Linked DNA regions of Hoeflea sp. 108. The protein of the gene in region 2 interacts with the protein of the main gene of each other region in a pairwise test. Links are inferred from orthologs where the notes say so. Each region holds a gene or a part of one and is shown on either strand. Other genes may lie near its edges.

The links.
Region 1: the proteins of odhB (region 2) and B015_RS0107865 interact in binary tests that used the Escherichia coli proteins (3 or more experiments, as listed by UniProt). The link is inferred for Hoeflea sp. 108 from one-to-one orthologs.

The regions. Positions count from the first base shown.
Region 1 is NZ_KB890024.1:1,608,685-1,623,714, forward strand. The notes cover bases 4,308-7,264. They hold B015_RS0107865 (YbaY family lipoprotein), read left to right. Parts: upstream 4,308-5,380; coding sequence 5,381-6,148; downstream 6,149-7,264. Other genes in these bases: pgsA (CDP-diacylglycerol--glycerol-3-phosphate 3-phosphatidyltransferase), read left to right, coding at 4,308-4,521; moaD (molybdopterin converting factor subunit 1), read left to right, coding at 4,527-4,778; B015_RS0107860 (molybdenum cofactor biosynthesis protein MoaE), read left to right, coding at 4,782-5,255; ndk (nucleoside-diphosphate kinase), read right to left, coding at 6,351-6,773; B015_RS0107875 (glutathione S-transferase family protein), read right to left, coding at 6,851-7,264. In the rest of the region: B015_RS0107835 (outer membrane protein), read right to left, coding at 1-573; B015_RS0107840 (SDR family oxidoreductase), read left to right, coding at 993-1,757; excinuclease ABC subunit UvrC, read left to right, coding at 1,754-3,823; more of pgsA, read left to right, coding at 3,925-4,307; more of B015_RS0107875, read right to left, coding at 7,265-7,543; B015_RS0107880 (DinB family protein), read left to right, coding at 7,606-8,118; B015_RS0107885 (hypothetical protein), read left to right, coding at 8,343-9,011; B015_RS0107890 (MFS transporter), read left to right, coding at 9,246-10,520; ribosomal protection-like ABC-F family protein, read left to right, coding at 10,619-12,496; B015_RS0107900 (molybdopterin oxidoreductase family protein), read left to right, coding at 12,700-14,805; B015_RS0107905 (glutathione S-transferase family protein), read right to left, coding at 14,883-15,030.
Region 2 is NZ_KB890024.1:4,856,584-4,871,504, forward strand. The notes cover bases 4,182-7,029. They hold odhB (2-oxoglutarate dehydrogenase complex dihydrolipoyllysine-residue succinyltransferase), read left to right. Parts: upstream 4,182-4,896; coding sequence 4,897-6,162; downstream 6,163-7,029. Other genes in these bases: B015_RS0124160 (2-oxoglutarate dehydrogenase E1 component), read left to right, coding at 4,182-4,873; B015_RS0124170 (MAPEG family protein), read left to right, coding at 6,289-6,693; B015_RS31525 (VOC family protein), read left to right, coding at 6,809-7,029. Outside these bases: sucC (ADP-forming succinate--CoA ligase subunit beta), read left to right, coding at 1-785; sucD (succinate--CoA ligase subunit alpha), read left to right, coding at 789-1,691; more of B015_RS0124160, read left to right, coding at 1,886-4,181; more of B015_RS31525, read left to right, coding at 7,030-7,267; B015_RS0124180 (LysE family transporter), read left to right, coding at 7,264-7,908; B015_RS0124185 (hypothetical protein), read left to right, coding at 7,908-8,402; B015_RS0124190 (SDR family oxidoreductase), read left to right, coding at 8,399-9,154; lpdA (dihydrolipoyl dehydrogenase), read left to right, coding at 9,151-10,587; B015_RS33945 (DUF2867 domain-containing protein), read left to right, coding at 10,956-11,684; B015_RS0124210 (TraB/GumN family protein), read right to left, coding at 11,686-12,759; B015_RS0124215 (tyrosine recombinase XerC), read right to left, coding at 12,831-13,769; ribosome maturation factor RimM, read left to right, coding at 13,837-14,445; tRNA (guanosine(37)-N1)-methyltransferase TrmD, read left to right, coding at 14,442-14,921. UniProt on the Escherichia coli protein: E2 component of the 2-oxoglutarate dehydrogenase (OGDH) complex which catalyzes the second step in the conversion of 2-oxoglutarate to succinyl-CoA and CO(2).

The DNA.
Region 1 (15,030 bases), 3.2 Mb from region 2 along the record:
ATCGGTGTAGCGATACTCGACGCGGCCGAAGACCGACTCGGTCAGCTTGACGTCGGTGCCGACGCCGGCGGTCCAGCCAAGGGCGGTGTTCGAGTCGCTGCCGGTTGCATCCGACACCTTCACGCGCTGGCCAGCACCACCGGCCGTGCCGTAGAGCAGGATATCAGGCGTAACGGCATAGCCAAGACGGGCGCGCAGCGAGCCTTCGACGCCCGACTTCACTTCCGTGCCGGAGTTGTCGCCCTTGATGCCGCTGTAGCCGATGTCGCCTTCAGCGCCGATGACGATGTTGTCCATCTGGTAGTTGTAGCCGACGAACGCACCGCCAAGGAAACCCTTGGTGTCGATCTTGTTGTCGAACGTCTTGTCGTTGGCCGTGCCCGAGAAGCCGTAGCCGACGGTCACACCAGCATAGGGACCAGCCCAGCTGGCGACCGGGGCAACTTCCATCGGAGCTGCGGGGGCCGGCGGCTCTTCCATGACGACGTCGGCTGCGAAAGCCGGCATAGCCGCCAGAGCGACGAGGCCGAACGCTGCCGCGAGCGGACGAGCGTGCTTGAGAATGGCAGTCATTTTTTACTCCTTAAGCCAACTAGACACTGGCTTTCTTTCAAAATGGCGCCCTTGAAACCCGTCCGGGGGGATAAACGGTCCAGGCGCCGAACAGTTCCGAATGTCGTGTCGAAATGCGGCTGAACCGAACCTGAAGTTGGGTGATTGCCGGGCTGAAATGAGGCTGAAGCATGACGTTGCGCTAATGCAACATCGCCTGTCGGCTGCCTTGTCGGCGAATTGCCGCAAGCCGCTTGGTGCAAGGAGTTGGGCGTTCTATATCTCGTCTGCCGATATGGTTCGCGGGACGATTGGAAGGCGCCGCCGAAGGGCTTCGTCACATTGTCGCCAGATCGATGAACGGCTTTTTACTGATGTTACCGAAGGGTAACCAAACTCGACTGCGTGCGGCTGTCGGGCAAACAGCAAGGGATGATCAGATGGCGGCCATGGAAGGCAATGTGCTGGTGACCGGAGGTGCCAAGCGGATCGGACGCGCGATCGCCGAGGATCTGGCGGCTCATGGCTTCGGCGTCGCCATCCATTGCAACCACGGGCGCGCCGCTGCCGACGATCTGGCTGCTTCCATCAATGCCAATGGTGGGCGCGCGGCGGTGGTGCAGGCCGACCTTGCCGACATGAAAGCGGTCGACAGCTTGCTCGCCGCTGCCGAGGCAGCGCTCGGGCCGATCACGCTTCTGGTCAACAATGCCTCGGTGTTCGAGAGCGACTCGGTGACGGACTTCGACTGGGAGGCATGGGACCGGCATTTTGCCCTGCATGTGAAGGCACCTGCGCTTTTGGCAAAGAATTTCGCGGCTGCCTTGCCTGACGGCGCAGAGGGCCTGATCGTCAACATGATTGACCAGCGCGTGCTCAAGCCGACGCCGCTCTATTTTTCCTATTCGCTGTCGAAGGCCGCACTCTGGGCGGCGACGCGCACCATGGCCCAGGCGCTGGCGCCGCGTATCCGCGTCAACGCCATCGGACCGGGGCCGACGCTGCCCAGCGCGCGCCAGGACGCTGCAGCCTTTGCCGCCCAGCTCGACGGGCTGATCCTCAAGCACGGCCCGGAGCTTGGCGAATTTGGCGCGACCGTTCGCTATCTGTGGCAGGTAAGGTCAGTAACTGGCCAGATGATCGCGCTCGACGGCGGCCAGCATCTTGCATGGCAGACGCCCGACGTGACAGGCATGGTGGAATGAGTCCACGCGAATCCGATACCGGCTCTGGCCCCCGCAAGGGCGGCAAGGCGGCCGAAGACATGCCCGACATCGAACTCGACGACGACGAGTCGGTAGAGGACGAACTTGCGCCGGCGGCCTCTGGTCCGGACCTGCCGTTCACCGCCATCGACTGGACCGCGCATGCCGGCGACGCCGACGGTCTGGTCGGTGCCGAAGTCATCCAGACCATGGTCAAGCGCCTGCCCAACGCGCCCGGCGTCTATCGCATGATGAACGCGGCCGGCGACGTGCTTTATGTCGGCAAGGCGCGCAGCCTGAAGAAGCGTGTGACCAATTACGCGCAGGGGCGCTTCCACACCAACCGCATCGGCAAGATGGTGCGCGAGACGGCGACGATGGAGTTCGTCGTCACCCGCACCGAGATCGAGGCGTTGCTGCTCGAAGCAAACCTCATCAAGCGCCTGAGGCCGCGCTTCAACGTTTTGATGCGGGATGACAAGTCGTTCCCCTACATCATGCTGACCAGCGATCATACGGCACCCGGCATCTACAAGCACCGCGGCGCGCGTTCGCGAAAGGGCGGCGACTATTTCGGTCCGTTTGCATCGGCGCAGGCAGTTGGCCGCACCATCAACTCGCTGCAGCGCGCCTTCCTGCTGCGCAGCTGCACCGACAGCTTCTTCGACAACCGCACCCGGCCGTGCCTGCTGTTCCAGATCAAGCGCTGCGCCGGGCCCTGCACTGGCGAGATCTCGCGCGAAGGCTACGACGAGCTGGTGCAGGAGGCGAAGGACTTTCTCTCCGGCCGCAGCCAGAAGGTGAAGACCGAAATCTCCGGCCAGATGCAGCAGGCGGCGGAGGATCTCGATTTCGAGCGCGCCGCCGTCTATCGCGACCGCCTCGCAGCACTGTCGCATGTGCAGAGCCACCAGGGCATCAATCCGCAGACGATCGACGAGGCCGACGTCTTTGCCATCCATCAGGAGGGCGGGCAGACCGGTATCCAGGTGTTCTTCTTCCGCACCGGCCAGAACTGGGGCAACCGCGCCTATTTCCCGAAGGCAGATTCGTCGCTCGAAGCCGCCGAGGTGCTGGGCTCGTTCCTCGCGCAGTTCTACGACGACAAGCCGTCACCGCGCTCGATATTGCTGTCACATGCTGTCGAAGAACAGGAACTGCTGGCTGAAGCGCTGTCGACCCGCGCCGGCTACAAGGTCACGCTTTCTGTGCCTCAGCGCGGCGAGAAGAAGGACATCGTCGACCATGCCGCGCAGAACGCCCGCGAGGCATTGGGCCGCCGGTTGGCGGAAACATCGACCCAGGCTCGCCTGCTGGAAGGTTTTGCCCAGACCTTTGCCCTCGAAAAGCCGCCCGTTCGCATCGAGGTCTACGACAACTCGCATATCATGGGCACCAATGCCGTTGGCGGCATGATCGTCGCCGGCCCGGAAGGCTTCGTCAAAAACCAGTACCGCAAGTTCAACATCCGCTCGACCGACATCACGCCTGGCGACGATTTCGGCATGATGCGTGAGGTCATGACCCGCCGTTTCTCACGCCTGCTCAAGGAGCATGGCGGCGAGCAGCCCGAGGAGGCCGAAAGCGTCGAGGATGCCGGTGCGTTTCCGGCCTGGCCTGACGTCATCCTCATCGACGGCGGGCAGGGGCAGATGACGGCCGTGCGCGCCATGCTGGCCGAGCTTGGCATCGAGGACCGGGTGGTGGCGATCGGCGTCGCCAAGGGCCAGGACCGAGAGGCGGGGCGCGAGCGCTTCTTCGTCAGGGGCAAGGATTCGTTCTCGCTGCCGGTGCGCGATCCCGTGCTCTATTTTGTCCAGCGCCTGCGCGATGAGGCCCATCGTTTCGCCATCGGTTCGCACCGGGCGCGGCGCAAGAAGGAGATGGTCAAGAACCCGCTTGACGAGATCGCCGGCATCGGTCCGTCACGCAAGCGCGCGCTGCTTCTGGCATTCGGCACCGCCAAGGCGGTGAGCCGTGCTGCCGTCGACGACCTGATGGCGGTGGAAGGCATCTCTGAATCGACTGCCCGCCTTGTTTACAACCATTTTCACGATAATGGGTGATGGATTGTCGTTCGCAAACATGTTGGCCTAGCGATAGGCAGTTGACCCCTGACGCCCGCTTCTGATTTCACTTAGGCAGACCGAAAAGAGCATTCGAGACCATGGCCCAGCGCGCATTCAACCTGCCCAACATACTGACCTATGCGCGCATCCTGGCCGTGCCGATGGTAGTGCTCTGCTTCTTCCTGGAAGGACGTCTGCAGTCGTCCGACTTCGCGCGCTGGAGCGCCTTGGCGATTTTCGTCATTGCCAGCATCACCGATTATCTTGACGGCTACCTTGCGCGCGCCTGGAAGCAGACTTCGAACATCGGCAGGATGCTCGACCCGATCGCCGACAAGCTTTTGGTTGCCACCTGCCTGCTGCTGCTAGCCGCCGACACCGATAATCGCGGCGGTATCGCCGGCTGGTCGCTGTGGGCGGCCATCATCATCCTGTGCCGCGAGATCCTGGTCTCGGGCCTGCGCGAATATTTGGCGGCGCTGAAGGTCAGTGTGCCCGTCACCCAGCTCGCCAAGTGGAAGACGGCGATCCAGATGGTGGCCATCGCCTTCCTGCTGGCAGGACCTGCCGGCGACAAGATTTTCCCGCTGACCACCCAGACAGGTCTCGTGCTGCTTTGGATCGCGGCGATCGTGACGCTATATACCGGCTATGACTATTTCCGTGCTGGCCTGAAGCACATCATGGACGAGTGAGCCGTATGAAACTCATCTATTTCGCCTGGGTGCGCGAGCGGATCGGCAAGGCAGAAGAAGATGTCGAACTGCCAGCCGAGGTGAAGACGGTTTCCGATCTTCTGTTGTGGCTCAAGTCGCGCGGCGAAGAGTTCGAAAGCGCCTTGCAGCATCCCGAGGTGATACGGGTCGCAATCAACCAGGAGCATGTCGATCACCGCCAGCCGGTTGCCGGTGCGCGCGAGATCGCGCTGTTTCCGCCGATGACGGGCGGCTGAGCCATGACCTCCGCCGTCGTGCCCATGGTGCGCATCCAGGCGGCGGATTTCGACGTCGCCCAGGAAATCGGCCGGCTGACTGCGGGTCGGGCGGATGTCGGTGCTGTCGTCACCTTCACCGGTCTGTGCCGTGACGAGGCCGGCACGTTGTCGGCACTCGAACTCGAACATTATCCGGGCATGGCCGAGGCTGAAATCTCCAGGATCGCGGCCGAAGCGCTGGAGCGCTGGCCGTTGTCGGGCATGACCGCCATTCATCGCTTCGGACGGGTCAGGCCGGGCGAGAACATCGTGCTCGTCGTTGCTGCCTCCAAGCACCGGCAGGCCGCCTTCGAGGCCGCCAGTTTCCTGATGGATTATCTCAAGTCGCGAGCGCCCTTCTGGAAGAAGGAGCATCGCGCCGACGGCAGTGCCGGCGACTGGGTGGATGCCAAGGAAAGTGACGAAGCTGCCGCGGCGCGCTGGGCCCGGCCATGACAGTCGGTGGCCGTCTTGGAGCGACGGGCGGCCACGGAACCACCGCAATCCTTTGCACCTTCGGAACTGGATGACAGCAACAGTCATGCCGCGTCCAGGCAACAACGCATTTCGGGGAGACAACCATGCTGGGCAAGCTCGCGGAATTCATCGTTTTCGGCTTTGCGCCGCTGCTGATCGGCATGCTTGCAGTACCTGACATGGCGATGGCTGAAGAGAAGACGATTTCAGGCGAGGTGCTCTATCGCGAACGCATCGCATTGCCGCCTCACGCAGTTTTGACCGTGCAACTGGTCGACGTGTCGCTGGCCGATGCTCCGTCCACTGTCATCGGCCAGCAGAAGATCGATCCGGCCGGGCAGGTGCCGATCAAGTTCGAGGTCCGCTTCGATCCGGTCGCCATCCGGACGGGCATGACTTATGCGCTTCAGGCGCGCATCACGGTCGACGACCGCCTCTGGTTCATCAATGACGAGCGCTACTCGGTCGATCCGCTCAACGCCGTGCCGCAGAGCATGGTACTGAAGATGGTGAGCCAGGCCAGCGAACCGGCCAAGGACGACATCTTCGACCGCGAATGGGTGGTGGAGCAGATCGGCGGTGCCGACGTCCTTGACGCGCCGCCTTCGACGCTGCGCATCGATCCGGCCGGTGGCGTGACCGGCCGTGGCGCTTGCAACAACTTCTTCGGCCAGGCCAAGGTCGACGGCAAGGCGATCACCTTCGGCCCGCTCGGCTCGACCTTCATGGCCTGCGAGCAGGCGGTGATGGATCAGGAGCACCGCTATCACCAGGCCCTTGGCCAGGTGACGTCCTATCGTCTGGACGGCGGCAAGCTGATCCTCGCCGACAAGGACGGCAAGGACATCCTGCGTTTCGGCGATGGCGGCTGATTGAATCGTTTTCTGTGGCTTGTCAGGTAACTCTTTGAAAAGACTGATGGCCCGTCCAGCTTAGGTCGAAGGCTTCGACCAGGCGGCGATTGCGTCCTCGGCCTGTCGAGGAGCGAACAACAGGAGAAAGAAAAAGCCGGGGCAAACCCCCGGCTTTTCGATTCTGGATCAACGCCTTGTCAGGCGTTGCCGACGGTCTGGATCAGCCGACGACTTCGGTGCCCGAGAACCAGTAGGCGATCTCTTCGGCAGCGGTCTCAGGAGCGTCCGAACCGTGCACCGAGTTCTCGCCGATCGACAGGGCGTGGACCTTGCGGATGGTGCCTTCGGCAGCATTGGCAGGGTTGGTGGCACCCATCACTTCGCGGTTCTTGGCGATGGCGTTCTCGCCTTCGAGAACCTGGACGATCGTCGGAGCCGACGACATGAACTCGACGAGCTCGCCGAAGAAGGGGCGTTCCTTGTGAACGGCGTAGAAGCCTTCGGCTTCGCGGCGGCTCATCCACACGCGCTTGGAAGCGACGACGCGCAGGCCCGCATCCTCAAGCATCTTGGTGATTGCGCCGGTCAGGTTGCGCCTGGTTGCGTCCGGCTTGATCATCGAAAAGGTGCGTTCGATCGCCATGTCTGGTCCTTATGATTTCTGGGATTTTGCAGTGTGGCGGGCTCTATACAGGCCGCCCGCTGCATTGCCAAGGGGGACTAGGCGGCCGCGGCGATGCTGCGCCCCTTGCCGCCATGAAGGTCGAGACAGCGCTCGAACCACTCGGCAACCGGGTCGGCAGCTTCGAGTAGCTGGTAGGGGGTGGCGATCCTCGCCCACTGCAGCGCGCCGAAGACGATGTAATCGGCAAACAAAGGTTGCTCGCCGCCGATCCACGGTTGGTAGGACAGCATACTGCGCAGCGGCTCCAGAGAAGCGCGGAAGCTGGAGAGGCTGGCATCGCGGCTGGCGGTTACCTCTTCAAGGGGCCTGCCGAAACGGGCTTCGCGGCTCTTGCGGAAATAGGCTGCATTCTCGTCGTCCTGCATGGCGTGCAGGGCCGTGAGCGCAGCCACGGAGATATAGGGATGCAGCGTCAGCTGCGACCAGCGCTCGATGAAGCGTGCATGCGCCATGCCGCCCGGGCCTTCGAACAGCGACGGTTGCTCTGGATAGGCCTCTTCCAGATAAAGCGCGATGGCGAACGAATCCGGGATCACCTTGTCGCCATCGCGGATGACGGGGATCGTCTTCGAGACGCCGCCTTCGATCTCTGGCACTTCCACAAGGCGCTTCAGAACGGCGCGGTAATCGAGCCCCTTGTGCTCCAGCGCCATCGCCACCTTCCAGCAATGCGGGCTGAAGGGGCGTGCGGCATCGCTGCCGACGAGATCGTAGAACAGAATGGTCATTGGCGAGGCTTTCCGATGCACTTAGGAAGGACAGACGGTTTCGAAGCACCAAGGAATATCAGATGAAGCAGCATTTCAGGATGATGGCCGCCTATAATCAATGGGCCAACGAGCAGGTTTATGGCGCTGCGGCCGATCTTGGCGAAGAAGACTTCGGCCGTGACGTCGGTGCCTTCTTCAAGTCGATGCGCGGCACCCTGAACCACCTGCTCGCCGCGGACCGCATCTGGCTGAAGCGCTTCACGGGCCTGGGCGATGCTCCGTCGGCGCTTGACGCGATCTTGCACGAGAACCTTGCCAGACTGACGACGGCCCGCGAGGCGGAGGACAGGCGCATCGTCGAATGGATCGATGGTCTCGAGGAGAAGGCCTTCGCCGGCCGCTTCACCTATATGACAGTAACCGACATGCGTACCATTTCGCAGCGTCTGGCACCTGCGCTGACCCACCTCTTCAACCATCAGACCCATCATCGCGGCCAGGCGCATATGATCCTGACCGTGTTGAGGCGACCTTCGATAAACCTCGACTTGATCTATTTCCAAAGGTCGGAAGTAGGCCGAAATTATGCTTAATTAGAATTAAATTACGATTTGCATGCAAACGGAAAAATTGTTTGCACACAAATGAAAGTTTTTAATACGCTTTACTATAAGTTGTGACTCGATTTGACTATCGATTGAGAAAGATGTCAGTCTCCGTGGTGGGCTGAAACTTTCAGTCCAGTGGGATCGTTACTGCGCAGGCAACCAGTTTCTGGTGGCTGGTTGTTTGGATTGGCAACCACAGGGAGACATCCATGACTGGCATTTCCAAGGCAATCGCAACTGCACTGGCGGGTGGCATTGTTTTTGTAGCGCTCGCCGCGCCGGCCAGCGCGCTGGACATCGGCGATCGTAGCAAGGGACTTGGCGTCTCGATTGATTCGAAGGGCATCGGCGCGACCGTGGGCGGCTCGGGCGGCATCAATGCCGATGTCGGGCTCGGTTCGGGCGGCAGCAAGGGGCTGGCGAGCGCCAGCGTCAACGCCAGCGTCGGCGGCGCCAAGGGTCTCAACGCCAATGTCGATGCCGGCGTAGCCAACAGCAAGGGCCTCGTCGACGCCAATGCAAAGGCAACGCTGGGCGGCTCGAGCGGCCTCAACGCCAATCTCGGCGCGAATGTCGGCGGTACAGGCGGGTTGGCCAAGGTCAGCACCACTGTTGGTGTTGGCGGGAACAATCTGCTCGATCTCGGCGTCACCATCGGCGGTCCCGGTCTGCCGGGTGGCCCTGGTGGTCCTGGCGGTCCGGGAGGTCCTGGTGGCCCCGGCGGTCCAGGCGTCATCAATCCGGGCGTGATCGGCGGCATGTCGCAGGCGCAGGTGGCGGCCTATGTCAAGCGTTGCAACATGGTGCTTTCGAACCCGATGGCGTTCGAGAGCGACCTGCGCGAACTCTGCAAGCTTCTGCGCATGGCCAGCCGCTAAGCGGCGACAGTGGTGATTTCGGACGGCCCGCGCTTCGCGGGCCGTTTCGTTTTTCGGCAGGGCGCGCCGGTCTTCGCTGAGGGCCCTTCCCGAAAAAATGTCATGAGCCTGTCTGGATCATGAGATCCGGCCGTCGCGGCCGCTTGCCTTGTTGGTACAACTGGGACAGAGGGTGGCTATGGTCGTGGAATGGGCAATTGCGCCCGCCGTCGGCTACGTTTCGAACCATGGGGAATGCCCTTGCGCGCCTTCGGCGAAAAGACCGGCCAGACGATCGTGCTGCTGCTCATCGCGGGCTCCGGCATGGTTGCGATCGCCCGTGGCATGACGCTCACCTTCCTCGCGATCCGCCTGCAGCAGGATTTCGGCCTCAGTCCCGCTGCCATCGGCATGCTGATCGGTGCAGGTCCGCTTCTCGGTGCAGCCGCAAGCCCTTTTGCCGGCACGCTTTCGGATCGGATCGGCCGCCGCAGTGTACTCACAGTCGCGCTGCTGTTCGCCGGCCTTGGATTGATCGGCCTGGGTCTGGCGCAGTCGGTTGCCGCCTTTGCCATTGCCCATATCGTGTCGTCGGTGGCAGCAGCCGTCTATGAGCCTGTTTCGCGCGCGCTGATGAGCGACGCGGCCCCTGAAAAGCTTAGGCTCAAGGTGTTTTCCTGGCGCTATCTGGTGATCAATGCCGGTTGGGCCGTCGGGCCGATGATCGGCATTGCCATTGGCGCCAATTCGCCCATGCCATTCTTCATCGCAGGCGCGGTTCATTTTGCCTTCTCGGCTGCGATCTTCTTGATCGTTCCGGCTGTGTTCGTCGGCACGGCTGGTGCCGGCGCTGCTGCGCAGATACCGGGCTTCCGCAGGCTGGTCGCCACGCTCAGGGATCGCCGGCTGATCTTCTATCTCGGCGGCGGCACGCTGCTGCTTGCCGTTTACGGCCAGTGGTCGGTGACCCTGTCGCAGTACCTCACCACCAATCTGGAAGATGGGGTCAAGATTTTCGCCTGGCTGGTCACCACCAATGCGGCGGTTGTTGTGTTCGCCACGGCGCCTGCACGGATGCTGATCGAGCGGATCGGGCCGATGAAGGCAATGGTCCTGGGGTGCCTGCTGTTCCTCGGCGGCGAGGTCGGTTTTGCCTTCGCCACCAGCGCCACAATGCTGATCGGCTTCATGGTGCTGTTCACCATCGGTGAGGTGCTGGTCGTGCCCTCGGAATATGTGCTGGTCGACCGCATCTCCAACGACGGCAATCGCGGCGCATATTTCGGCGCGCATTCCTTGTGCGCGGTGGGCAATTTCTTCGGGCCGCTGCTTGGCGGGCTGGCGCTCGGTGCGTTTGGCGGGCAGGGCATGTTCATGCTCTTTGCGGCATTCGCTGCCGGCTCGGCGGTGCTCTTTGCCCTTGGATATGCATCGCCGCCGCCGGCATCGCTCGACGGTCACGCGGCAGCAGTCGGCGGCGAGGCAACCGAAGGTGCCATGCACCGCGTGGGCCGGCCGGCTTACGCCTGAACCTTCAGTTCGGTAGCTATTTTTGGCCATGCGTTGCGCCCTTGATGGTGCGCACGCACTTGCCATTGTCGGAACTCTTCGTCAGAAACCCTCTCGTCATGCTTATTATCAACGATCTCTCCCTCCGCATCGCCGGACGCCTGCTTCTCGATCATGCGTCGCTGACCCTGCCTGCCGGCACCAAGGCGGGCCTCGTCGGCCGCAACGGCACGGGCAAAACCACGCTGTTCAAAGCGATAACTGGCGACTTCAGCTCGGAAACCGGCAGCATCAGCCTGCCGAAGAACACGCGCATCGGCCAGGTGGCGCAGGAAGCGCCCGGTACCGAGGAACCGCTGATCGACATCGTGCTCAAGGCCGATGTCGAGCGCACCGCGCTTCTCGCCGAGGAGCAGACGGCCACCGATCCGCATCGCATTGCCGAGATCCACATCCGCCTCGCCGACATCGACGCGCATTCGGCGGAATCGCGCGCGGCGACCATTCTTGCCGGTCTCGGCTTCGACGACGAAGCGCAGCGGCGGCCGGCCTCGTCCTTCTCGGGCGGATGGCGCATGCGCGTTGCGCTCGCGGCCGTGCTGTTTTCGGAACCTGACTTGCTGCTGCTCGACGAACCGACCAACTATCTCGATCTCGAAGGCACGCTGTGGCTCGAGAACTATGTGTCGAAGTATCCGCACACGGTTCTCTTGATCAGCCACGACCGCGACCTGCTCAACCGCGCGGTCAATTCGATCGTCCATCTCGACCAGAAGAAGATGACTTTCTGGCGCGGCGGCTACGACCAGTTCGAGCGCCAGATCGCCGAGCAGCGGGAGTTGCAGGAAAAGGGCCGCGTCAAGCAGGAAGCGGCGCGCAAGCACCTGCAATCCTTTGTCGACCGCTTCCGCGCCAAGGCTTCCAAGGCACGCCAGGCGCAGTCGCGCATCAAGGCGCTGGAGAAGATGAAGCCGATCGCGGCGCTGATCGAGGACAATGTCAGGCCGTTCAGCTTTCCCGAGCCGGTGAAGACGGTAGCCTCGCCGATCGTGGCTCTCGACAAGGTCAATGTCGGCTACCAGGCCGATAAGCCGATCCTGAAGAAAATGACGCTGCGCATCGATGCCGACGACCGCATCGCGCTTCTGGGCGCCAACGGCAACGGCAAGTCGACCTTTGCCAAGTTGCTTGCCGGACGCCTTCAGGCCGAGACGGGATCGGTGACGATTGCGCCAGGCCTCAAGGTGGCGATCTTCGCCCAGCACCAGCTTGACGACCTCAGGCCGGAAGAAAACGCCTACGAGCATGTGCGCCGACTGATGCCGGACGCGCCGGAATCGAAGGTGAGGGCGCGTGTCGCCCAGTTCGGCCTTCCCACGGAGAAGATGAACACCGCCGCCAAAGATCTGTCGGGTGGCGAAAAGGCGCGGCTGTTGATGGGGCTTTCCGCCTTTGACGGGCCGAACCTGTTCATCCTCGACGAACCGACCAACCACCTCGACATCGACAGCCGCGAGGCGTTGATTATGGCGCTCAACGAGTTCCCGGGCGCCGTCATCCTGATCAGTCACGACCGCCATCTGCTGGAAGCCACGGCCGACCGGCTGTGGCTGGTCAAGGACGGCTCGGTCAATCCTTATGACGGCGATCTCGAGGACTACAAGACGCTGGTGACGGGTGTGTCCGGCGACCGGCGCAAGGAGCGTGAGGCCGACAAGGCCTCCAAGGCCGACAAGCGCCGCGAGGCCGCCGCGCGGCGCGCCGCCCTCGAGCCGCTGGCCAAGGAAATCCGCGCCACCGAGGCGCTGATGGATCGTATCCGCAAGCGCATCGACACGATCGAGGACCAACTGGCCGACCCGAAGCTCTACGAGAAGGATCCGACGACGGCGACGCAACTCGCCAAGGAGCGCTCGCAGCTATCGGCCCAGCTCAATGGCCACGAAGACAAGTGGCTGGCCATGTCGGCCGAATATGAAGAAGGCACAGCCGAGTAGGGGCCGCAACGCGGCGCTGCCCCTCATCCCCCTGCGGGACCTTCTCCCCGGTTGGTGATGGGGAGAAGGAGGCTGGCCGCAACGGTTTCGCGCGTCCCTTCCCCCCGTCCACGGGGAGAAGGTCCCGGCAGCGGGGATGAGGGGCAGCGCACCCCCTCGAATTGGCCCTACACGGCGCGCGGACATCAGGGTAAAAGGGCGCCATGAACCAGCACGCCAAGATCAGGATAGGCCATTCGGCCTGCCCGCATGACTGCCCGTCGACCTGTGCGCTCGAGGTCGAGCTGCTCGACGACAAGCGCATCGGCCGTGTCCATGGCGCCAAGTCGAACAGCTATACGGCAGGCGTCATCTGCGCCAAGGTCGCCCGCTACGCCGACCGCGTCCACCATCCCGACCGACTGCTGAAGCCGCTGATCCGCACTGGCGCCAAGGGCGACGGCAACTGGAACGAAGCGAGCTGGGAGGCGGCGCTCGACCTGATCGCCGAAAGATTCATCGCCGCGGAAGTCAAATACGGCTCGGAGACGGTCTGGCCCTATTTCTACGCCGGCACGATGGGGCTGGTGCAGCGCGACGGCATCGAGCGTCTGCGCCACGCCAAGAAATATTCCGGCTTCTTCGGCTCGATCTGCACCAATCTCGCCTGGACGGGTTATGTCATGGGCACCGGTGCGCTGCGCGGCAGCGATCCGCGCGAGATCGGCAAGTCGGACTGCGTCGTCATCTGGGGCACCAATGCGGTGGTCACCCAGGTCAATGTGATGACCCACGCGATCAAGGCGCGCAAGGAACGCGGCGCCAAGATCGTCGTCATCGACATTTACGAGACGGCGACGCTGAAGCAGGCCGACATGGGGCTGGTGCTGAAGCCCGGCACCGATGCGGCACTCGCCTGCGCGGTCATGCACGTTCTGTTCAAGGAAGGTTTTGCCGACCGCGCCTATCTCGAAAAATACACCGACGATCCCAAGGGGCTGGAAGCCCATCTCGCCGACAAGACGCCGGAATGGGCGGCCGCCATAACCGGCCTGACCGTCGACGAGATCGAGGCTTTCGCCCGGCTGGTCGGCACCACCAAAAAGACCTTCTTCCGTTTGGGCTACGGTTTCTCGCGCCAGCGCAACGGCTCGGTCAACATGCATGCCGCCCTGTCGATCCCGGCGGTGACCGGGGCCTGGCAATATGAGGGCGGCGGCGCCTTCCATTCCAATTCGGGCATCTTCAAGCTCAATGGCGAGCTGCTCGAAGGCACCAGGTTCCGCGACCCCAACATCCGTTATCTCGACCATTCGCGCATCGGCCCGGTGCTGACCAATGCTGCGGACGCGCTCTATGGCGGCCCGCCTGTCACGGCGATGCTGATCCAGAACACCAATCCGGCCAATGTCGCGCCCGAGCAGCGCCTGGTGGTCAAGGGGCTGATGCGCGACGACCTGTTCACGGCCGTGCACGAGCAGTTCATGACCGATACGGCAAAACTCGCCGACGTCGTCCTGCCCGCGACGATGTTCCTCGAGCATGACGACATCTACAAGGGCGGCGGCAACCAGCACATCACGCTGGGGCCAAAGCTGATCGAGCCGCCCGAGGGTCCCCGCACCAACCACTTCGTCATCGAGCAACTGGCCGAGCGGCTCGGCGTGTCCGACATGCCGGGTTTCGGCCTGACCGAACGCCAGCATATCGACGTCATGTTGGAGAAGAAGGGCCTCGGCAATTTCGACAGCTTCCGCGACCAGAAATGGGCCGACATGCAGCCGGAGTTCGACAGCGCCCATTTCCTCAGCGGCTTCGGCCACCCCGACGGCAAGTTCCGCTTCCGGCCGCAGTGGAATGGTGGCATGGCGCCGAACAAGCCGCCGCGTAGCATGGGCATCTTCGGCCCGGTGGCGCAGCTGCCTGAATTCCCCGACCATGTCGACCTGATCGAGGTGGCGGACGAAGAGCATCCGTTCCGCCTGGCGACCTCGCCGGCGCGCAACTTCCTCAACTCGACCTTCGCCGAGACGCCGGTGTCGCGCGAGAAGGAGGGGCGGCCGGAGCTGCTGATCCATCCCGAGGATGCCGCGGCCATGGGGGTCGCCACCGGCGACCGCGTCGAGGTCGGCAACAAACGCGGCGAGGTGGTGCTGCATGCCCGCCTGTTCGACAAGATCAAGCGTGGCGTCGTCATCGCCGAAGGAATCTGGCCGAACTCCGACCACGAGCGCGGCGAAGGCATCAATGTGCTGACCGGCGCCGACGCGCCCGCGCCTTATGGCGGCGCTGCAGTGCATGACAACAAGGTCTGGGTACGCGCGGCCTAGCACCGTCGGCTGGCTTTGGAACGGACGAAAAGGGCTGCACGCCATTGTTGGTGCGCAGCCCTTTATCGTAAGGCCGGTCAGGCCGCCTGCTCAGCGTCCGTGTCGCGCAGTACGTCGGCGAGCGGCACCAGTCCTTTCATCGCGCCGCTACCGATGGCCGCTGTGTCACCATCTTCGATCGCCACCGCGAAGCGGAATGCCGGGTCGGCTTCGATGCGGTTGCGC
Region 2 (14,921 bases):
AAGGCGGCATGGACATCGAGGCTGTCGCCCATGACACGCCCGAGAAGATCATCACCGTCGCCATTGACCCGGAAGCGGGCGTGACGGCCGCCGACCTCAAGGCGCTGAACGGCGCCCTGAAGCTCACGGGCGAGGCAGCGGCTGACGGCGAGAAGCTGTTCCCGATCCTCTACAAGGCCTTTGTCGAGAAGGACATGAGCCTGCTCGAGATCAATCCGCTGATCGTCATGACCAACGGCCGCCTGCGCGTTCTCGACGCCAAGATCTCGTTCGACAACAACGCGCTGTTCCGCCACGCCGACGTGGTCGAGCTGCGCGACACGACCGAAGAAGACGCCAAGGAAATCGAGGCCTCGAAGTATGACCTCGCTTATGTCGCTCTCGACGGCAACATCGGCTGCATGGTCAACGGCGCCGGTCTCGCCATGGCGACGATGGACATCATCAAGCTCTACGGCGCCGAGCCTGCCAACTTCCTCGACGTCGGCGGCGGTGCTTCGAAGGAGAAGGTGACGGCGGCGTTCAAGATCATCACCGCGGATCCCGCGGTCGAAGGCATCCTGATCAACATCTTCGGCGGCATCATGAAGTGCGATGTCATTGCCGAGGGCGTGATCGCGGCGGTCAAGGAAGTGGGCCTCAAGGTTCCGCTGGTCGTGCGCCTCGAAGGCACCAATGCCGAACTCGGCAAGAAGATCATCAACGAGAGCGGGCTGAACGTCACGTCGGCCGACGACCTCGACGACGCGGCGAAGAAGATCGTCGCTGCGGTGAAGGGGAACTGATCCATGTCCATTCTCATCGACAAGAACACCAAGATCCTGGTGCAGGGCCTGACCGGCAAGACCGGAACGTTCCACACCGAACAGGCGCTGGCCTATCACGGCACCAAGATGGTCGGCGGCATCCACCCCAAGAAGGGCGGCGAAAACTGGACCGGCGCCAAGGGCGAGACCCTGCCGATCTTCGCTTCGGTTGCCGAAGGCAAGGAAAAGACCGGCGCCAATGCGTCCGTGGTCTATGTCCCGCCGGCAGGTGCAGCGGAAGCGATTATCGAGGCGATCGAAGCCGAGATCCCGCTGATCGTCTGCATCACCGAGGGCATTCCGGTCACCGACATGATCAAGGTCAAGGCGCGCCTCGACCGCTCGACCTCGCGCCTGATCGGCCCGAACTGCCCTGGCATCGTCACCCCCGACCAGTGCAAGATCGGCATCATGCCGGGCAACATCTTCCGCAAGGGCTCGGTCGGCGTTGTTTCGCGCTCCGGCACGCTTACCTATGAGGCGGTGTTCCAGACGACGAACGCCGGTCTCGGCCAGTCGACCGCCGTCGGCATCGGCGGCGACCCGGTCAAGGGCACGGAATTCATCGACATGCTCGAGATGTTCCTGGCCGACGACGAGACCAAGTCGATCATCATGATCGGCGAGATCGGCGGCTCGGCCGAGGAGGACGCAGCGCAGTTCCTCATCGACGAAGCCAAGCGCGGCCGCAAGAAGCCGATGGCCGGCTTCATCGCCGGACGCACCGCACCGGAAGGCCGCACCATGGGCCACGCCGGCGCAGTGATCTCGGGCGGCAAGGGCGGCGCCGAGGACAAGATCGCGGCCATGGAGGCAGCGGGCATCCGCGTGTCGCCATCGCCGGCACGTCTCGGCACCACGCTGGTCGAGGCGATCAAGGGCTGAAAAGGGCCTGACGGCTCGAATTGAGAAGGAGTCTTTCGCGGCGCAAGCCCGCCAGACATCTCACCTGAAATGCCCTCTCCCTGCACAGCGCGGGGGGAGGGCGTCGGCGCTTCCCCCTCAAGGGGCGACGCGGCGGCAGGGCGGCACGGCGCGAAGGACCAAAACAAGGAGACGGAGCAGAGCTCCGAAATCAGATGGCACGATCAGATCAGGCCAACGACCAATTTTCCCTCACTTCCTTCCTCTATGGCGGCAACGCCGACTACATCGAGGCGCTGCACGCCGCCTATCTCGACGACCCTGAATCGGTCGATCAGGAATGGCGCGACTTCTTCGGCGCGCTGAAGGACGACGCCGGCGACATCCGCAAGAACGCCAAGGGCGCGTCCTGGTCGCGGCCGAGCTGGCCGCTGCAGGCCAATGGCGAACTGGTGTCGGCGCTCGACGGCAACTGGGGCCTGGTCGAGAAGGTCGTCGAGAAGAAGGTCAAGGACAAGGCGGCCGCCGATGGCGTCAAGGTCTCGCCGATCGACGTGATGCAGGCGACGCGCGATTCCGTGCGCGCCATCATGATGATCCGCGCTTACCGCATGCGCGGCCACCTGCACGCCAATCTCGATCCGCTCGGCATCGCCAAGCCGCTCGAGGACTATAACGAGCTGTCGCCGGAGGCCTATGGCTTCACCGCCGCCGACTACGACCGGCCGATCTTCATCGACCATGTGCTCGGGCTCGAATACGCGACCATCCGCGAGATGCTCGAGATCCTGAAGCGCACCTATTGCTCGACGCTCGGCGTCGAGTTCATGCACATCTCCGATCCCGAGGAGAAGGCGTGGATCCAGGCTCGCATCGAGGGTCCGGACAAGGAAATCAGCTTCACCGCCGAAGGCAAGAAGGCGATCCTGCAGAAGCTGATCGAAGCCGAGGGCTTCGAGCAGTTCATCGACGTCAAGTACAAGGGCACCAAGCGCTTCGGCCTTGACGGCGGCGAGTCGCTGATCCCGGCGCTCGAGCAGATCATCAAGCGCGGAGGTTCGCTCGGCCTGCAGGAGGTCGTGCTCGGCATGGCTCACCGCGGCCGCCTCAACGTCCTGACCAACGTCATGGCCAAGCCGCACCGCGCCGTGTTCCACGAGTTCAAGGGCGGCTCCTATGCGCCTGACGACGTCGAAGGCTCTGGTGACGTGAAGTACCATCTCGGCGCTTCGTCGGACCGCGAGTTTGACGGCAACAAGGTGCACCTGTCGCTGACAGCCAACCCCTCGCATCTCGAGATCGTCGATCCCGTGGTGATGGGCAAGGCCCGCGCCAAGCAGGACCAGCTGTTCGGCCGCGCCCGTGGCGAGATCGTGCCGCAGGAAGAGCGCGCCAAGGTCATGCCGCTCTTGCTGCATGGCGATGCTGCGTTCGCCGGCCAGGGCGTGATCGCCGAAATCCTCGGCCTGTCGGGCCTGCGCGGCCACCGCGTCGCCGGCACGCTGCACGTCATCATCAACAACCAGATCGGCTTCACGACGAACCCGCGTTTCTCGCGCTCGTCGCCCTATCCGTCCGACGTGGCCAAGATGATTGAGGCGCCGATCTTCCACGTCAACGGCGACGATCCGGAAGCTGTCGTTTTCGCGGCCAAGGTCGCGACCGAATTCCGCATGAAGTTCCACAAGCCTGTCGTCGTGGACATGTTCTGCTACCGCCGCTTCGGCCACAATGAAGGCGACGAGCCGGGCTTCACCCAGCCGATCATGTACCGCAACATCCGCACCCATAAGACGGTGGTGCAGGTCTATGCGGACAAGCTGATCAACGAAGGCCTGCTGGGCCAGGCCGACGTCGACCAGATGCGTGCCGACTGGCGCGCCAACCTCGAGACCGAGTTCGAGGCAGGCCAGGCCTACAAGCCGAACAAGGCCGACTGGCTCGATGGCCAGTGGTCTGGCCTGCGCGCCGCCGACAACCAGGACGAACTGCGCCGTGGCAAGACCGCGGTACCGGTGAAGACTTTGAAGGAAATCGGCAAGAAGCTGACCGAAGTGCCGAAGGACTTCGAAGTCCACCGCACCATCGCGCGCTTCCTCGAAAACCGCCGCCAGGCAATCGAGACGGGCGAAGGCCTCGACTGGGCAACGGCGGAATCGCTGGCGTTCGGCTCGATCCTGCTGGACGGCAATCCGATCCGCCTGTCGGGTCAGGATTCCGAGCGTGGCACGTTCTCGCAGCGCCACACCGTGCTCTACGATCAGCGCGACGAAAACCGCTACATCCCGCTCAACAACCTGTCGGCGGCACAGGCCGGCTACGAGGTCATCAACTCGATGCTCTCGGAAGAGGCCGTGCTCGGCTTCGAATATGGCTATTCGCTCGCCGAGCCCAAGGCGCTGACGCTCTGGGAAGCCCAGTTCGGCGACTTCGCCAACGGCGCCCAGGTGGTGTTCGACCAGTTCATCTCGTCTGGTGAACGCAAGTGGCTGCGCATGTCGGGCCTCGTTTGTCTATTGCCGCATGGCTATGAAGGCCAGGGCCCCGAGCACTCCTCGGCGCGCCTCGAGCGCTTCCTGCAGCTTTGCGCCGAAGACAACATGCAGGTGGCCAACGTCACCACGCCGGCCAACTACTTCCACATCCTGCGCCGGCAGCTGAAGCGCGACTTCCGCAAGCCGCTGATCCTGATGACGCCGAAGTCGCTGTTGCGCCACAAGCGCGCCGTGTCTTCGCTGTCGGAGATCTCGGGCGAGAGCTCGTTCCACCGCCTGCTGTGGGACGACGCCCAGTATCTCGGCAACGAGCCGATCAAGCTGGTCAAGGATTCGAAGATCCGCCGCGTCGTGCTCTGCACCGGCAAGGTCTATTACGATCTCTACGAGGAGCGCGAGAAGCGCGGCATCGACGACATCTACCTGTTGCGCGTCGAGCAGCTCTATCCGTTCCCGGCCAAGGCGCTGATCACCGAACTCAGCCGTTTCCGCAACGCGGAGATGGTGTGGTGCCAGGAAGAGCCCAAGAACATGGGCGCGTGGTCGTTCATCGACCCGTATCTGGAATGGGTGCTCGCCCATATCGACGCCAAGCACCAGCGCGTGCGCTACACCGGCCGTCCGGCCGCCGCCTCCCCGGCGACGGGCCTGATGTCCAAGCACCTGGCGCAGCTCCAGGCATTCCTCGACGACGCCCTCGGCGAATAAACAAAGAACGGACAGGCAAAAAAATGGCTACCGAAATCCGTGTCCCTACCCTCGGCGAATCCGTTTCCGAGGCAACCATCGGCAAGTGGTTCAAGAAAGCCGGCGACGTGATCGTCGTCGATGAACCCTTGGTCGAACTCGAAACCGACAAGGTCACCATCGAAGTGCCGGCGCCTTCCGCCGGCGTTCTGGTCGAACTGGCCGTCAAGGAAGGCGAGACCGTCGGCGTCGGCGCGCTGCTCGGCACCATCGGCGCTGCCGACGGTGCTGTGGCCGCTCCGAAGCCCGCCGCAGTCGCCCAGGCCTCCGCACCGAATGCTCCCTCGACCGTCAAGGAAGCCATCGCCCAGACCGCATCGGTCGCCGGCGCTCCCCCCATCGAAGAGCGCAAGATGCCGCCGGCACCGGCCGCAGCCAAGCTGCTCGCCGAGACCAACCTGTCGGTCGACCAGGTCGCCGGTTCGGGCAAGCGTGGCCAGGTGCTCAAGGGCGACGTGCTCGAAGCCATCGCCAAGGGCGTTTCGGCGCCTGCCGCAGCTCCGGTTGCCGCCCCTGTCGTTGCACGCGCCCCGTCGAGCACTGAAGATGCCCCGCGCGAAGAGCGCGTGCGCATGACCAAGCTGCGCCAGACGATCGCCCGCCGCCTCAAGGAGGCGCAGTCGACGGCCGCCATGCTGACCACCTTCAACGAGGTCGACATGAGCGCGGTGATGTCGCTGCGTTCGAAGTACAAGGACATCTTCGAGAAGAAGCACGGCGTGAAGCTCGGCTTCATGGGCTTCTTCACCAAAGCCGTGACGCACGCGCTGAAGGAAATCCCGGCCGTCAACGCCGAGATCGACGGCACCGACATCATCTACAAGAACTTCGCCCATGTCGGCGTTGCCGTCGGCACCGAAAAGGGCCTGGTGGTTCCTGTCGTGCGTGATGCCGACCAGATGTCGATCGCCGAGATCGAGAAGGAAATCGGCCGCCTCGGCCTCGCCGCGCGCGACGGCAAACTGTCGGTCGCCGACATGCAGGGCGGCACCTTCACCATCTCGAACGGCGGCGTCTACGGCTCGCTGATGTCGACCCCGATCCTGAACGCGCCGCAGTCGGGCATCCTCGGCATGCACAAGATCCAGGATCGTCCGGTCGTGGTCGGTGGCCAGATCGTCATCCGCCCGATGATGTATCTCGCGCTGTCCTACGATCACCGTATCGTCGACGGCAAGGAAGCCGTGACCTTCCTGGTCCGCGTCAAGGACAGCCTGGAAGATCCGGAGCGCCTGGTTCTCGATCTCTGAGTTGCGGCTGCTGCACAGGGAAGATTATTCTTCGTGGCCGGTCGAAATGACCGGCCGATAAACGACTTTCGCTTGTAACTGATCATGGCGAGGCGCAAATCGCCTCGCTTCGAGGGGACAACGCATATGGAAGCTGTTGCAGCATCGACTGAAATCTGGGTGCTTGGCTGGAGCACGGCACTGTTGCTTGCACAGGTGATCGCCCAGGCCTCTGCCACCGGCGATCTCGGCCCGAAATATCTGTTCAGTGCCCGCGACGAAAATCGCGTCTCGAAAAGCGTTGTCGCCGGAAGGCTGCTGCGCGCGCTGCACAACCTGCTCGAAACCTATCCGGCCTTCATCGCCCTGGTGCTGGCACTGGCGCTGACCGGCAAGACCGGCGGCATCGCGGCAACGGGTGCGATGCTGTGGATCGTAGCGCGCGTGGTCTACGTCGTCCTATACGCCGCGGGCGTGCCAGTTCTGCGCACGGTCGTCTGGCTCGCCTCGATCGTCGGGCTGGCGATGATGCTGATCCGGCTGATGAGCTGAGACCGGGACGGGGAACGACGTGGCTGCGGCGCAAAGCGGTGCTGGCACTTGTGCACATGGGCAGGAGCGTGCTTTTGCCCTGTGCTCAAATTCCTAGCGCCAACAGGAACCGTATATGGCCTTCGAACCCGACATTCCCCCGATCCAGGTGCATCTCTGCGTCAAGGGCGGCAAGGCCGCGATCGCCTTCTATGAGAGGGCGTTCGACGCGGTCGAGACCTTCGAGCAGCTGGCCGACGACGGCATGCGCGTGCTGCATGCCAACCTCGCCATGTTCGGCAGCGAAGTGATGCTGCACGACGAGTTTCCCGAATTCGGCGCAGACGTCCTGTCGCCGCTGACCAGGGGCGGTGCCGGCATGACCGTCAACATCAACCTGAAACTAGCAGGCGAAGTCGATGCCGCAGTCGAGCGTGCTGTCGCTGCCGGCGCCAAGGTTATCATGCAGCCCGACGACATGTTCTGGGGCGCTCGCTACGCCAAAATCCAGGATCCGTTCGGCCATGTCTGGGCGTTCAACGCGCCCCTGGGCAACGCGCTGCTGGCCGCCAATACGGACGGGGTGAAGCAGTGACCCAATACGCATTCGAATTTGCCGGCCTGCTGGCCGTGTTCTCGGTGCTTTTGGTGGTGCCCGGCGCCGACTTCGTCATGGTCGTGCGCCAGAGCGTGGTGCATGGCCGGCGCGCGGCAATCATCACCAGCTTCGGCATTGGCACATCGCTGCTGTTCCACGTCAGCTACACCATCCTCGGCATCGGGCTGATCGTGTCGAAGTCGCTGCTGTTGTTTTCCATGCTGAAATGGGCGGGCGCCGCCTATCTCGTCTATCTCGGCATCAAGGCGCTGCGCGCCGGGCCGATGGAACTCGCTGCCGTCGACATGCCGCAAGGCAGTGATGACGTCAAAACCGTTTCGGCAATGCGCTGCTTCCTGATGGGCTTCGTGACCAACGCGCTGAACCCCAAGGCGGTGCTGTTCTTCGTGCCCTTGTTCACGGCCATGGTCAGTCACGAGACCCCTGCAGCGGTGAAGGGCGTCTATGGCCTGCTGATGGCCGTGGTGTTGATTGCCTGGTTCGTCGGCGTGTCGATGTTCTTCACCATGGCTTCGGTGCGCGAGCGTTTCGTTTCCTGGGGCCGCTGGTTCAACAAGGCAACCGGCATGATCTTCATCGGGCTTGGCGTGAAGCTCGCCACCGTGCAGGCCGGCTGATGCGTATTGCAGCGCTCATCTCGGCTGTGGCGATGCTGTCGGCGACGACGGCCAATGCCGCATGCCCGATCGAGCTCGCCGTCTATGAAGACCGTGACAAGGCGGCATCGATCGATTTTCGGCCGACGCTGCAATCGGCCACCGTCACCAACAGCTTCAAGATGGTGCTCGACAACGACACCGTGCTCGATGGCGTGGTGATGTGGTCGGACGGGGTGGCGCGGCCGAACGGCATGCTGATGCACCGTTGCCCCGAAGGCGACGTGACCGGCGAGGAACTGGACGCCTGCACGGTGTGGCAGGGCGTCATCTACAGCGTCGACGCCGAGGGTAATGTCGGACTGTTGCCGCGCGAGCGCATCGGGGCTCCGGCGCCGAAAAGGCTGATCTTCTCGGATCTCGGCCATTCGCTGCGCATGTCGGCGGCCTATGGGCCCGACGGGTTCTCGAAAGTGCCGTGGGACGTGTTCGAGATAGCCGGGTGCCAGGAATGAGCACTGCTGGCAAAGTCCTGCTGGTCACGGGCGGCAGCCGCGGCATAGGTGCTGCCATCTGCAGGCTGGCTGTTGCTGCCGGCTATCGCGTGGCCCTCAATTATGCCTCCAACGCGGCTGCAGCGCAGACCCTGGTGGCCGAGCTGGAGGCATCAGGCGGCGAGGCCATCGCCATCAAGGGCGATGTCGGCAACGAAGCCGACGTACTCGCCATGTTCGCCAAGGTGGACAAGACCTTCGGCAGGCTCGATGCCTTCGTCAACAATGCCGGCGTGGTCGACATGAAGGCGCGCGTCGACGAGATGAGCGCCGAAAGGCTCGAGCGCATGATGCGCATCAACGTTGTCGGCTCGATCCTGTGCGCCCGTGAGGCGGTGAAGCGCATGTCGAGCCAGCATGGCGGCGCGGGCGGCTCGATCGTCAACATCTCATCGGCTGCGGCCTCGCTCGGCTCGCCCGGCGAATATGTCGACTATGCCGCCTCCAAGGGTGCCATCGACACTTTCACCATCGGGCTGGCCAAGGAGGTCGCCACCGAGGGCGTGCGCGTCAATGCGGTGCGCCCCGGCATCATCGATACCGAAATCCATGCCTCGGGCGGACAGCCGGACCGGATCGCCGCCATTCGCGGCCTCGTTCCGATGAAACGCGAAGGCAAGGCAGAAGAAGTTGCCCAGGCTGTCATTTGGCTTTTGTCGGATGCAGCCTCATATACGACGGGCTCGATTTTGAACGTGAGCGGCGGCCGCTGACCGCCCCCCAGGAGAAGGACAAGAAAATGGCATATGACGTCGTCGTGATCGGATCGGGCCCAGGCGGTTATGTGTGCGCTATCAAGGCAGCGCAGCTCGGCTTGAAGGTCGCCGTGGTCGAGAAGAACGCGACCCTCGGCGGCACCTGCCTGAACATCGGCTGCATTCCCTCCAAGGCGCTTCTGCACGCGTCGGAGATGCTGGCCGAGGCACAGCATTCGTTCGACACGCTCGGCATCGAGATCGGCGCGCCCAAGGTGAACCTGACCAAGATGATGGCGCACAAGGACGCCACCGTCGCCTCCAACGTCAACGGCGTGTCGTTCCTGTTCAAGAAGAACAAGATCGACAGCTTCCAGGGCACAGGCAAGGTGTTGGGCGCCGGCAAGGTCGGCGTCACCGGCGCTGATGGCAAGACCCAGGAACTCGAGACCAAAAACATCGTCATCGCCACTGGTTCCGACGTCGCCGGCATTCCCGGCGTCGATGTCGCCTTTGACGAGAAGGTGATCGTGTCCTCGACCGGCGCGCTGTCGCTGGAAAAGGTGCCCGGGCACCTGGTGGTGGTAGGCGGCGGCGTCATCGGCCTCGAGCTCGGCTCGGTATGGGCCCGCCTCGGCGCCAAGGTGACCGTGGTTGAGTATCTCGACACCATCTTGGGCGGCATGGACGGCGACGTCGCCAAGCAGTTCCAGCGCATGCTGGCCAAGCAGGGCTTCGAGTTCAAGCTCGGCTCCAAGGTGACTGGTGCCGCCAAGGCCAAGAAGGGCGCGACAGTGACCTTCGAGCCGGTGAAGGGCGGCGCGGCGGAAACCATTGAGGCAGACGTCGTGCTGGTCGCCACCGGCCGCAAGCCCTACACCGACGGCCTCGGCCTCAAGGAAGCCGGCGTCGAGATGGACGAGCGCGGCCGGGTCAAGACCGACGGTCACCTGCGCACCAATGTTGCCGGCATCTATGCCATCGGCGACGTCGTTGTCGGCCCGATGCTGGCGCACAAGGCCGAGGACGAGGGCGTCGCGGTCGCCGAGATCATCGCCGGCCAGGCCGGCCACGTGAACTACGACGTCATCCCGGGCGTGGTCTATACCAGCCCCGAGGTCGCCTCGGTCGGCAAGACCGAGGAAGAGCTCAAGAAAGCCGGCGTCGCCTACAAGGTCGGAAAATTCCCGTTCACCGCCAACGGCCGGGCGCGGGCCATGCTGCACACCGATGGCTTCGTGAAGGTGCTGGCCGACAAGGACAGCGACAAGGTGCTGGGCGTGCACATCGTCGGCTTCGGTGCCGGCGAGATGATCCACGAGGCGGCGGTGCTGATGGAATTCGGCGGCTCGTCCGAAGACCTCGGCCGCACCTGCCATGCCCATCCGACCATGTCGGAAGCGGTCAAGGAGGCTGCCCTGGCCACCTTCTTCAAGCCGATTCACATGTAAGTCTGGACATATGTAAGATTGCGCCACGCGCCTGAAACAGGAACGGCCCGCTCGATGAGCGGGCCGTTTGTATTTGAGGGTAAGCTCAGTTTGCGGGTGCTGCCGGGGCGGGAGCCGGAGCCATGGCGCCACCCGAAGGTGCAGGCGTCGTGGTGGTGCCGCCAGACGGAGCCGGCGTGGCTGGGGCCGGGGTTGCCGGTGCTGGTGCGGGCACAGCCGGAGCAGGTGCCGGCGCCGAGGTCGACGGTGCCGGAGCCGGTTCAGCCGGCTTAGGCGCAGGTGCGCTGCTGGCTGGGGGCTCGGCGGCCGGGGGCGTTGCCGCGTGCCGCGGCGCGAAGACGTAGTAGGCCACTGCAGCGAGCAACACGATGATGACGGCGATCAGCCATGTGCTGCCCCTACTGGACTGGCCGGGGCCCGAGTCTGGATTGTTCACCATTGAGATCTCCCTCAGATGCGCTCCGCAATCATTGCGTGAACATCGCAATCAACGCGCGAAATGGCGTTCGGTTTCACATTGCTGTGAAAATTTGGAAGTGAACCTGCCCAGGCGGCGTTTCGCCACGCCGCCAAGCCCCAGGAACAGGATTAGGCTGCAACCAGTCCAGCAATCGGGGATAGACGACATGCCTGCCGTGCCGAGCCCGACCTCCACAGACGTCCTGCCCGGCGCCAGCTTCGCCGACCGTTTTGTCATCGTGGTATCAGGACAATCTCTAGATGCGGATGCCGCAGCCGGGCGTGCATTTGGCAAACGGCCAGCCTGGATCAGGGCGCTGATGGCACTGCGCAACCTGCTGGTCTGGCCGTTCGGGCTGAAGACGCGCGAGGCGGAGCTGTCGCCGCAGCTCGGGCGCAAAGGAATGTTTCCGGTGCTGAGCCAATCGCAGTCGCGCATGGTTCTCGGGCTGGATGACAGCCATCTCGATTTCCGGATTGTGGTCGAGATCAAGGAACTCGGCGAAGGCCGACAGGAAATCAGCGCCTCGACGCTGGTCAGACCGCACAATCTGTTCGGGCGCGTCTATCTCGCCATCGTCATGCCGTTCCACAACATCATCGTGCCGGCGATGCTGGCGCAGGTGGCGAAAGGCTAGATCAGCGGTCGGCGACCGTAACCGTGTAACCGGCCTTGCGGAACAGGTCGACCAGGCCGTCTGGGCCGGGCAGATGCAGCGCACCGACCGCCATGAAGGCATCGCCAGCGCCGACCAGCGGCCCGGCGCGCTCGACCATGGTCTTGTTGCGGCTGGTGACCATTGCTTCCTCGAAGGCGGCATAGCTGGACTCATCATCCTTGCCGCCCGACGGCAGAGCGTTGCGGAACAACGGCCAGAACATGCCGATGTCACCGCGCTGGTAGAGCACGACCATCGTTTCGATGACATCGTCCATGCGGTCGCCGAGCTTGAGCGTCTCGACCAGACCCTTGATGTGGAACTCGATCGGCAGCGAGGCCATGGCCGAAAGTTGGTCGGCAGCGCTTTCCAGCCCCTTGACGTCCTTGCCGGCGGCCTTGGCCTTCTGGGCAAGCAGGATGTCGAGTACAGGCGCGCCGGCGGCCTTGCGACTGAGTTCGCAGGCGGGCAGTGCCACCATCGCCGAGAGCATCCATGGCTTCATCTTGGTGACGCTACCGGGTGGGATGCCGCGTGCCTCAAGCGCCGCGTTCACCGTCGCCACCTCATCAGGCGTCATCAGCGACGTCAGCGTTGTGTTGTCGGTGAACATCATCAGTTCGGGCTGCTTCATCAGCGAGGCGAGCATGGCCTGCTGGTCGAGCACGTCGGTCGTCTCGATGACCAGCGTGTGCGCGGCGTCGAAGGCTGTCTGTGCCGCCGGCTCCAGCTCGGTCACGCGCGGATCGGTCACATGCATGGTGCCATAGAGCCAGGACGGCTTCTGGCCCGGCTTCTCCAGCTTCCACAAAAGTCCTTCGCCGTTGATGGTCGCCCTGGCCTCCGCTTCGATCTTTGCGAGCAGCGCCGGATCGCTCGTCTGAAGCTCGGCCAGCATGTCCTTGCCCTTGCAGGCAGGTGCCTCGGCATGGGCCTTGCCCGATACCAGAAAGGCAATGGCGAAGAACAGGATGAAGAACAGCACGTTGACAGCTGCGAGCAGCTTCAGCGCAGGCAGCGAGGCACGGTCGGCGATGGCGACGAAGCGTTTCATTGTGCCTGTGTAGCCGTCAAAAGCGGCAAAACGGTTAATGCCGCGGTGACAATTGTCCGGCTCGAACTCGGTCAGGCGCGCGGGTGGGCCGCATCGTAGATCTCAAGCAGCCTTGCCGTGTCGACGCCGGTATAGACCTGGGTGGTCGAAAGGCTGGCATGGCCGAGCAGTTCCTGGATGGTCCTGAGATCGCCGCCACGGCCGAGCAGATGGGTGGCGAAGGAATGGCGCAGCGCGTGTGGCGTCGCCGTATCCGGCAGGTTGAGCGCCGAGCGCAGCTTGCGCATCTCGCGCTGGATGATGGCAGGATCGAGCTGCCCGCCGCGAGCGCCGCGGAACAATGCAGCTTCAGCGCTTAGGTGATAGGGGCAAAGCTTGCGGTATTCGGCGACGGCCGCAAGCGCCACCGGCAGGACAGGCACCAGCCGGGTCTTGCCGCCCTTGCCCGAGATGCGCAGCACCGTGTCGGAAGGCGAGACAAGCTCGGCGCCGGAAAGCCCGAGCGCCTCGGAAATACGCAGGCCCGAGCCATAGAGCAGCGTCAACACGGCCGCGTTGCGGGCGGCAATCCACGGCTCCTCGGCCAATTGTTCGCCTGCCGAGACGACCCGCTTGGCATCGACCGCCGTCAGCGGCTTGGGTAACGACTTCGGCTGTTTTGGCGCGCGCAATGCAGCGGAGCCGGCGGCGTTGACCAGCCCTTCTCGCTCCAGAAAGCGCAAAAGCGAGCGCACCCCCGCAAGGCCGCGGCCAAGCGTGCGCGCGCCGGCGCCGTCGCTTCGGCGAGCGGCAAGAAAGCCGCGCAGGTCAGCCGGGCGCAGGTCGCTGATGTCCGATATGCCTGGTGGCCCGCTGTTGTGACCGGTCAGGAATTGCAGAAACTGGCGCGTATCGCGCTCATAGGCATCGACAGTCAACGCCGACAACCGGCGCTCGCCGGCAAGCCCCTTCAGCCAGCGCTGGCGGGCCGCCTGCAGGTCGGGTTTTGCGACGACGAGGAATTCCTGCATTGGCAGCGGGGGTCCGATTGAATAAGTCAGTGTGAACCAGACCAAGTTAGCAAGCGGTGAAGCGGCCATGGCCAAGCTCGAAAATCCAGTACAGATGGCCGTGATCGGCGCCGCCCACGGCATCAAGGGCGAACTCAGGGTGAAGACCTTCACCGGCGATCCACTGGCGCTGGCCGATTACGGGCTGCTTTACACCAAGGACGGCCGCAGCCTGGAGATCGCTTCGATCCGCCCGGCCAGCGAAGTGGTGGTGGTGCGCTTCAAGGGCGTCAACGACCGCAATGCGGCGGAAGCGCTGACCAATCTCGAGCTGTTCATCGACCGTTCGGCGCTGCCAGACGATGCCGACGACGGCGAATTCTACCACACCGACCTGATGGGCCTCGAAGTTCGTGACGAGACCGGCGCCAAGGTCGGCAAGGTGATCGCGGTGCAGAATTTCGGCGGCGGCGACATCCTCGACATCCAATATCAGGGCCGCAAGGGCGTGCTGATTCCGTTCACCGAGGCGGCCGTTCCCGTGGTCGACATCAAGGGTGGCTTTGTCGGCATCGACACAGCCGCGGCCGGGCTGGTAGAGAGCGAAGACGACGAGCTCGGCCCCCCGCCTGAAGAGGGCGAGTTCGATACCCGCCCTCGCCCGCGCGGCCCAAGGGATGCGGGGGGCAATCGCTGATGTTTCGCGCAACGGTGCTCACGCTCTATCCGGAGATGTTTCCGGGGGCGTTGGGGGTGTCGCTGGCCGGCCGTGCAATGGAGCGCGGCGACTGGGCGCTGGAGGCAGTTCAGATCCGCGACTTCGCCACAGACAAACACCGGACCGTGGACGACAGCCCCGCCGGCGGAGGCGCCGGCATGGTGATGCGCGCCGACATCATCGCTAGGGCTATCGACCATGCCTCGCCGGACGGCGATCAGCGCCCGCGTATCCTGATGAGCCCACGCGGCAAGCCGCTGACCCAGGAGCGCGTGCGCGAGCTGGCCGCCGGGCCCGGCGCGGTGATCCTGTGCGGCCGCTTCGAAGGCGTCGATCAGCGCGTCATCGACGCGCGCGAGCTTGAAGAAATCTCGATTGGCGATTTCATCCTCTCCGGCGGCGAGCCGGCGGCGCTTGTGCTGCTCGACGCGGTTGTGCGGCTCCTGCCCGGCGTG